2 regions of the Arabiibacter massiliensis genome follow, and region 1 is predicted to be linked to the other one. Evidence: predicted binding sites of a transcription regulator. Region 1 holds the regulator's gene; the other holds the start of a gene.

Region 1 (4,416 bases):
AGCCGAGGTGATCGTTTCTCGTACCGTCTTGATCCGTCTCTGGGAAAGGATTGCCCCATGTCAGAATTAGAATCCGTCATCATGCGCGGGATGGTTCCCGTCTCCGAGCAGCGCCGCGAGAAGGCGGTGCTCGTGGGCGTCGACCGCCCGGGCTCGACCTGGCCGCTCGCCTCGTCGCTCGCCGAGCTGGAGCGGCTCGTCGACACCGCCGGCGCCGACGTCGTGGCCGCGACGTCGCAGAAGCTCGATTCCCCGAATCCCAAAACGTTCGTCGGCACCGGCAAGGCCGAGGAGGTGGCGGAGCTCGCGCGTGCCCACGGGGCCGACCTCGTGGTGTTCGACGACGAGCTCACGCCCTCCCAGCAGGCCAACCTGGAGAAGGCCGTCGGCAAGGACGTCAAGGTCATCGACCGCACGGCGCTCATCCTGGACATCTTCGCCCTGCACGCCACCAGCAAGGAGGGCCGTCTGCAGGTGCGCCTCGCGCAGAACGAGTACCTGCTGCCGCGATTGCGCGGCATGTGGGCCCACCTGGCCTCCAACCGCATGGGCGGCGGCGTGGGGTCGCGCTTCGGCGAGGGCGAGAGCCAGCTGGAGGTCGACCGCCGCATGGTGCGCAAGCGCATCACGTCCATCAAGCGCGAACTCAAGCATCTGGCCGAGGTGCGGGCGGTTCAGCGCGAGAGCCGCTACGAGAGCGGCATGTTCAAGGTGGCGCTGGCCGGCTATACGAATGCAGGCAAGTCGAGCCTGCTCAACCGTCTGACGAACGCCGACGTGCTCGCCTACGACAAGCTGTTCGCCACGCTCGACTCCACCACGCGCAAGTTCGTGCTGCCCGAGGGACGCGAGATCACCATAACCGACACGGTGGGATTCATCCAGAAGCTGCCGACCACGCTCGTGGAGGCGTTCAAATCAACGCTCGACGAGATAACGGGCGCCGACCTGGTGCTTCACGTGGTGGATGCCTCGTCGGAGGAGTACGCTTCGCAGATAGCCGCCGTCGAGGACGTGCTCGGCCAGATCCATGCGCAGGACCTCGGGCGCGTGCTCGTGTTCAACAAGTGCGACCTGCTCGACGACGAGGCGCTTGCAGCCCTCAAAGCGCGCCATTCCCAGGCGCAGTTCGTGTCGGCGGCGACGGGGGAGGGCACTGCCGAGCTGATCGACCACATCGCCCGCGTCGCCTCGGCCCACGACGAGCATCTCGACGTGCTCGTGCCCTACAGCCGCGGCGACCTCGTGTCGGTGGCTCATGAGCGCTGCCATATCCTGTCGGAAACGCACGAAGAGGGCGGCACGCGCATCGTCATGCTGGCAGCGCCTTCCTATGCCGGATCGTTCAGGCCCTTCGCGGTGGAAAGAGGCTGAGCGCCCGCGTCCGACGCTCCTGACGACGCCCCCTCGACGACGGCTCTCCCGTGTCGAGGGGGCGTCGGGCATTTACAGGCGGCGGAAGACCGCGACCACCTTGCCCGCGATGGCGCAGTCGGTGGTGATGATGGGCTCCATCGTGGAGTTCTCGGGCTGCAGGCGGATATGGTCGGGCTCCTTGTAGAAGCGCTTGACCGTGGCACCGTCGTCGACGATGGCCACCACGATGTCGCCGTTGTTCGCCACCGGCTGCTCCTTCACCACGACGTAGTCTCCGTCGTTGATGCCGGCTTCGATCATGCTCTCGCCGCGCACCGACAAGAGGAAGGAGGGCGAGTCGCCCACGATGTCGGTGGGGAGCGAGATCGTGTCGGTGATGTTCTCCTCGGCGAGAATGGGCGAGCCGGCCGCCACGTTGCCCACCAGCGGCACGTTCACGATCTTGCTGAAGCACGGCTGCACGATGTTCGTGGCGAGCGCCGCGTCCTCGAGCGGATAGGTGAGCGCGATGGAGCGCGACTTGAGGGGATCGCGCTTGATGAGGCCCTTCTCCTCGAGCGCCTTGAGGTGCACGTGGACGGTGGAGGGGGAGGAGAGGCCCAAGGTCTGGCACACCTCGCGCACGGTGGGGCCGTAGCCCTTCTCGCGGATGCAATCCTCGATGCAGCTGAGAACCGCTTGCTGACGCTTCGTCACTTTCTCGGACATTTCTCGTCCTTTCCTTCAACCGAACAAATGTTTTAAAACTTGTTGACATGAACCTTTGTTCGGACTATTATATATGCGAACATAGGTTCTACGCAAGAGCAAGGAGCAAGAAAGATGAAGAATTTCGCGATGCGCTATCCAGTGAACGGCACCTCCGCGCTGCAGCCGAAGCTTTCTCATCCGTCTTCCAGCCGGGGGACCATCATCAAGTTCCCGGCACAAGCCGCTCCCTGCGCGGCCCATGGCTCCCTCGGCGCTCAGCGTTGCGGCGCGCGCGATAGGATCCTCGGCTCGGAACTGGTCCGCAGCCTACGTTACGGCACTGCGAAAGGCCGCTCCTACGACCGCATCGCGCCATGGCAGGCGGTTGTCGCCGGCATCGTGTTCGCGGCGGTCGCGCTCCTGGCCGTGCTCGGCGTCTGAAGGCCGGCGGGAGGGTTTTTTGCGCGATTCTCTTTCGTCAATTGAGCCACAATATATAGTGTGCTAGGCTGATCGGAAAGCGATCTAAGGAGCCTGAATGCGCTGTCCTTCCTGCGGCAACCCCGAATCGAAAGTGGTCGATTCGCGACCTTCCGAAGACGGCACGGCCATACGCCGCCGCCGCGAATGCCTCGACTGCGGAAGGCGTTTCACTACCTACGAGCGGCTGGGGGAGAACCCGCTCATCGTCATCAAGACGGACGGTTCCTCGGAGGCCTACGATAGACAGAAGCTCATGCGGGGCCTGCTGATCGCGTGCGCCAAGCGCCCGATCGCGCCCGAGCAGATCGCGGCCCTCATCGACAGCATCGAGGCCGAGCTGCGCAACGCGTCGAAGACCGAGATCGGCTCGAAGGAGCTCGGCGACATGGCGCTCGTGCGCCTCGCGAAGCTCGACGACGTCGCGTACGTGCGCTTCGCGAGCGTGTACAAGGACTTCCAGAACGTCGAGGAGTTCTCCGCCGCGTTGGAGGAGCTGCGCTGATGGCCGTCCTCCGCGTGCCCCTGCAAAGGCTCGATCCCGATCTTCCCGCGCCCGCCTACGCCTATGCAGGCGATGCCGGCGTCGATCTGCGCTCCACCTGCGACGTGCTGCTCCAGCCCTTCGAGCGAAAGCTCGTGCCCTGCGGCATCGCGCTCGCCATCCCGCGCGGATACGCCGGGTTCGTGCTGCCTCGCAGCGGCCTCGCCATCAAGCACGGCGTGTCCCTCGTGAACGCGCCCGGGCTCATCGACAGCGACTACCGCGGCGAGGTGGGGGTCGTCCTCGTGAACCTCGATGCGCACGAGCCGTTCGCCGTGAAGCGGGGGGATCGCATCGCGCAGCTCGTCGTGCTCCAGGTCCCGGCGGTCGAGTTCGATCCGAGCGAGGAGCTGCCCGAGACCGAGCGCGGCGCGGGCGGCTTCGGCAGCAGCGGCGTGAGGATGTAAGGAGCGTTAGAGTAACTCTAACGTGAAAACCGTCGAAGAGAACGGTTGCTTAGAGTTACTCTAAGCAACAACCGGGGAAGGCGACGATGGCCGACGAGGAGCGAAGCGGTTTCGAGGAGCATGGCGATGCGAGCGTCCTGCCGTGCTTCGGCATCGCCGAGGTCGCCGACCAGACGGGCATCTCGGCCTTCACGATCCGCTACTACGACAAATGCGGTTTCTTCCCGAACCTGGCGCGCGACCACCGCGGGATCCGCACGTTCTCGAAAGCCGACATCGCCCAGCTTTACTTCGTCGATGCGCTCCGCAAAAGCGGATTGTCCATCGAGGGCATTCAGTACTACGTGAAGCTTCAGAGGCGCGGCGCGCGCTCGGTCGACGAGCGGCGCGATATCGTACTCGCGCAGGAGACGGTGCTCGAGTACCAGTTGGCCGAGCTTCAGGAGTGCCTCGGCCGTCTTCGCGCGGCGGGTGTGGAATTGTCTGCGGATCGACCCGGCGGCCGGCCCGCAATGCTATAGTACCCGTTTGAGCGAAGAGAAAACGCCGATTTCCATGACCTAGGAGTCGTCCGAGGGCAAGATAGGGCCTTAGAACGGCTCTCAGAGCCTCGTTTATAAAACCCCAGGTCAGAGGCATGAAAAATCGACCTATTGAAGGATTGCCATGAGCGACAGCGACAATTTGCCTCCCGAGCCCCCTCGTCCGCCTCGAAACGGGGCCGAACCCGATCCCGACGAGCGCCAGCCCGGCCTTTCGCCGAGCCTGCAGCCGAACGTGCTCGACATGCAGCAGCTGAAGAAGGCCCAGACGCTCGTGATGGTGGCGAACATCGCCGGCCCGGTGTCGCTCTTCCTGGGCGGCGTGCTGCTGAGCACGGTCGGACTCGTGTGCGCCATCGTTGCGAACTCACGGCTC
Region 2 (4,416 bases), 1.7 Mb from region 1:
CACCGCGCTCGGCGTGGGCCTGCTGGTGTTCGCGGTGATGCTCGCGCTCGCCGCGCTCGTCATGCTGTTCCGCCCCGACAAGGCGGCCGACGCGAAGGAGGCGCGCAAGCAGGACGCGCACTGGGTGATGCTGCAGGACAAGAAGAAGCTGGAGGCGTGCGTCGAGGGCCGCGACGCCTTCCGCGAGCGCGCCCGCGTGCAGCTGGACGGGGCGGGGCTCGCCGAGGCGCAGGGGTCGCTGCGCCGCTCGCGGGCGCTGCTCGACGAGGCGAAGGACGCGCGCACCGAGGCCAGCCTGTTCCAGCAGCGCCAGCAGGCGCTCGCCTCGCGCCGCTCCGCGCTCGAGGAGCGCCTCTCCTCGGCCTGCCGCCAGCGCCGCCGCCTGTTCGAGCGCATCGATTTGCGCAGCGAGCGCACCGTGGAGGCCATCGAGGCCGTCATCGACCAGAAGGCCCAGCAGCGCGCCGGCCTGCTGGAGGCGAGCGAGGGACTCAACCGCCGCTACGGCGAGCTGAAGCACGAGCTGTCGCGCGCCGTGCTGGCCCGCGACTTCGACGAGCTGAAGCTGCGCTACGAGCAGGTGCGCACTCGCCTGGACGAGAGCGCCCGCGACTACGCGCGCCTGCTGCTGGCCCGCCGCATGCTGGAGGCGGCCATCGGGGCGTGGGAGTCCAAGAGCCAGCCCGAGGTGTACTGCCAGGCCAGCCGCCTGATCGCGCTCATGACGGAGGGAAGGTGGACGAAGGTGGCCATGTCGCCGGACGGTCGTTTGCAGGTGACCGACGCGGTGAAGACCACCCGCGAGCCGGCGCATCTGTCGCTGGGCACGTGCCAGCAGCTCTACCTGGCGCTGCGCATCGCGCTTCTGATGACCGCGGAGAACGTGGGGCGCGCCGTGCCCATCCTGGCCGATGACATCCTGGTGAACTTCGACTCCGTCCGCCGCGCCGGCGCCGCCCGCGCCCTGGCCGAGCTGGCCCAGGTGCGCCAGGTCATCCTCTTCACCTGCCACGAGGAGGTCGTAGAAGCCCTCCGCGAAGCCGCCCCCGCCCTCACCGAGATCAACCTGTGAAGCGTCACGCCCCCTTCCACAAAAGGTTTCACGTGGAACATTCGGGGAGGGGCGGGCGCGGGGCGGAACTATACTATAATGCAGGAGTTGTTATGAGACGGGCCCCGCTCGCACGAGTTTCGGGGCGTTGAAAGGACACGCAACATGCCCAGCACGGTACTCGTCGGCGCCCAGTGGGGGGACGAAGGCAAAGGCAAGATCACCGATCTCATCGCGCGCGAATTCGATTTCGTCGTGCGCTACCAGGGCGGCAACAACGCCGGCCACACGGTCATCCACGGCGACAAGAAGCTGGCGCTGCACCTCATGCCCTCCGGCGTGATGTACGACAACGCGGTGCCCGTCATCGGCAACGGCGTGGTCATCGACCCCGGCGTCCTCATCAAGGAGATGGCCATGCTCGAGGCCGAGGGCATCTCCTGCAAGAACCTCAAGATCAGCTGCGACGCCCACATCATCATGCCCTACCACAAGGACTTCGACGGCGCGGACGAGAAGCGCCTCGGCGAGAACAAGATCGGCACCACCAAGCGCGGCATCGGCCCGTGCTACCAGGACAAGGTGGCCCGTAAGGGCATCCGCGTGCAGGATCTGCTCGACGAGAAGATCTTCCGCCTCAAGCTGGAGGCCGTGCTCGCGCAGAAGAACCCCGTCCTCAAGAAGATCTACGGCCTGCACACCTACACGGTGGAGGAGATCTGCGAGGAGTACCTGCCCTACGCGCGCATCCTCAAGCCCTACATGGCCGAAACGGCGCAGCTGCTGAACCAGGCCGTGCGCGAAGGCAAGTCCATCCTCTTCGAGGGCGCGCAGGGCACGCTGCTCGACATCGACCACGGCACCTACCCCTATGTGACCAGCTCATCGTGCTGCGCGGGCGGCGCGTGCACCGGCACGGGCGTGGGCCCGGTGGCCATCGATCGCGTGCTCGGCATCCAGAAGGCCTACATCACGCGCGTCGGCGGCGGCCCCTTCCCCACCGAGCAGCGCTTCCCGGAAGACGGCGGCGAGGGCGAGGAAGCCGAGGCCGGCGAGCTTCTGTGCAAGGTGGGCCACGAGTTCGGCGTGACCACGGGGCGCAAGCGCCGCTGCGGCTGGTTCGACGCCGTCATCGCGCGCTACGCCGCCGAGGTGAACGGCCTCACCGACGTGGCGCTCACGAAGCTCGACGTGCTCAGCGCGTTCGACACCATCAAGGTGTGCACGGCCTACGAGTGCGACGGCAAGGTGTACGACTACTTCCCCATGCAACAGAGCGTGCTCTTCCACGCCAAGCCCGTGTACGAGGAGCTGCCCGGCTGGAAGGACGTCGACATCACCGGCTGCCGTACGTTCGAGGAGCTGCCCGAGAACGCGCAGCGCTACGTGGAGTACCTGGAGAAGATCACCGGCGTGCCCGTGAGCATCATCGCCGTGGGCCCCGACCGCGACCAGACCATCCTGCGCGGCTGGAACCGCTAGCGCGGAGCCGTAGGCGGGAGCGGATGTTTCACGTGAAACATTTGTTCCCTTATCGCACGACATTACGACACATGTTTCACGTGAAACAACGCGGGTTTTGAAAGGAACGGCAATGAACATCCTGGTCTTGGGCGGCGGCGGCCGCGAGCACGCCATCGCGTGGGCGCTGGCGAAGTCGCCGCGCACCGACAATTTGTTCGTGGCGCCGGGCAACGGCGGCACGGCCGAGATCGCGCGCAACGTGAGCGGCCTCGACGTGGAGGACGGCCGCGCGGTGCTGGCGTTCGCGGAGGAGAACGACGTCGACCTCGTGGTCATCGGCCCGGAGGCCCCGCTCGTGGCGGGCGTGGCCGACGTGCTGCGCGAGGCGGGCGTGGCCGTGTTCGGCCCCGACGCGGAAGGCGCGCAGCTCGAGGGCAGCAAGACGTTCAGCAAGGAGTTCATGGACGCCCACGGCATCCCCACCGCGCGCTACGCGAGCTTCACCCAGCTCGAGCCGGCGCTCGCCTACGTGCGCGAGCTGGGCGCGCCCATCGTGGTGAAGGCCGACGGCCTGGCCGCGGGCAAGGGCGTCGTCGTGGCCGAGACGGAGGCCGACGCCGAGGAGGCGCTGCGCGACTGCTTCGACGGCGCGTTCGGCGAGGCGGGCTCCACCGTGGTGGTGGAGGAGTGCCTCACCGGCCCCGAGTGCTCGCTGCTCGCGTTCGTGAGCGGAGGCGCGGCCCACTGCATGGCCACCGCGCAGGACCACAAGCGCGCCTTCGACGGCGACCGCGGCCCTAACACGGGCGGCATGGGCGTGTACTCGCCGGTGCCCATCGTCACCCCGGACGAGCTGTCCGCGATGTACGAGATCATGGAGCGCGCCGCCGCGGCCACTGACGACGACTTCGCGCACGACTACCGCGGCGTGCTGTACGGCGGCTTCATGCTGACGCCCGAGGGCCCGAAGATGCTCGAGTTCAACGCGCGCTTCGGCGATCCCGAAACGCAGGTGGTGCTGCCGCGCCTCGAGTCCGACCTCGTGGACATCATGATGGCCGTGGCCGAGGGCCGTCCCGACGACATCACGCTGCGCTGGTCCGAGCACTGGGCCGTGTGCGTGGTGCTGGCGAGCGAAGGCTACCCCGGCGCCTACGAGAAGGGCAAGGTGATCCTCGGCATCGACGAGGCCGAGGAGATCGAGGGCGTCACGGTGTTCCATGCCGGCACGACCAGGAACATCGACGACGAGCTGGTCACCGCCGGCGGGCGCGTGCTCAACGTGGTGGCGCTCGGCGAGTCGTTCGACGAGGCGCGCGAGAAAGCCTACGAGGCGTGCGACCTCATCAACTTCGAGGGCAAGCAGTACCGCTCCGACATCGGCAAGCGCGCCGCCGCCGGCCGCAGCGCGTGGGGAGAATAATGCTGTCAGAACGTATGCTCACGGCGGTCGTCCGCCAATGCACGAACAACTACCTGCGCCTGAAGCCCACCGATGAGGCGCGCGTCCCCGCGCCCACGCCCGGCCAGCGCTACATGCTCTACATGCACGTGCCGTTCTGCGAGCGGCTGTGCCCGTACTGCTCGTTCAACCGCTTCCCGTTCGCGGAGGAGCGCGCGCGGCCCTACTTCGCCAACATGCGCAAGGAAATGTACATGCTGAAGGACCTGGGCTACGACTTCGACAGCCTGTACGTGGGCGGCGGCACGCCCACCATCATGATCGACGAGCTGTGCGACACCATCGACCTTGCCAAGGAGGAGTTCTCCATCAAGGAGGTGTCGAGCGAGACGAACCCGAACCACCTCATCCCCGCCTACCTGGACAAGCTGCAGGGCCGCGTGGACCGCCTCTCCGTGGGCGTGCAGAGCTTCGACGACGATTTGCTCAAGCAGATGGA

The links. Region 1 encodes LexA, which represses DNA repair genes until DNA is damaged. Its sites were predicted from a motif close to CNAACANNTGTTNG; they were not measured.
Region 2: the regulator LexA is predicted to act here: its motif matches at 2,568-2,581, upstream of purD (phosphoribosylamine--glycine ligase).

Annotation. Positions count from the first base shown of each region.
Region 1 covers NZ_LR698996.1:545,463-549,878, forward strand. Annotated here, with positions in the region: gene hflX (GTPase HflX) at 58-1,374, shown strand; gene lexA (transcriptional repressor LexA) at 1,447-2,085, opposite strand; gene FX134_RS02345 (hypothetical protein) at 2,200-2,508, shown strand; gene nrdR (transcriptional regulator NrdR) at 2,606-3,052, shown strand; gene dut (dUTP diphosphatase) at 3,052-3,498, shown strand; gene FX134_RS02360 (MerR family transcriptional regulator) at 3,585-4,019, shown strand; gene FX134_RS02365 (hypothetical protein) at 4,165-4,416, shown strand, end outside.
Region 2 covers NZ_LR698996.1:2,243,414-2,247,829, reverse strand. Annotated here, with positions in the region: gene FX134_RS09565 (ATP-binding protein) at 1-1,072, shown strand, start outside; gene FX134_RS09560 (adenylosuccinate synthase) at 1,217-2,533, shown strand; gene purD (phosphoribosylamine--glycine ligase) at 2,646-3,938, shown strand; gene FX134_RS09550 (coproporphyrinogen III oxidase family protein) at 3,938-4,416, shown strand, end outside.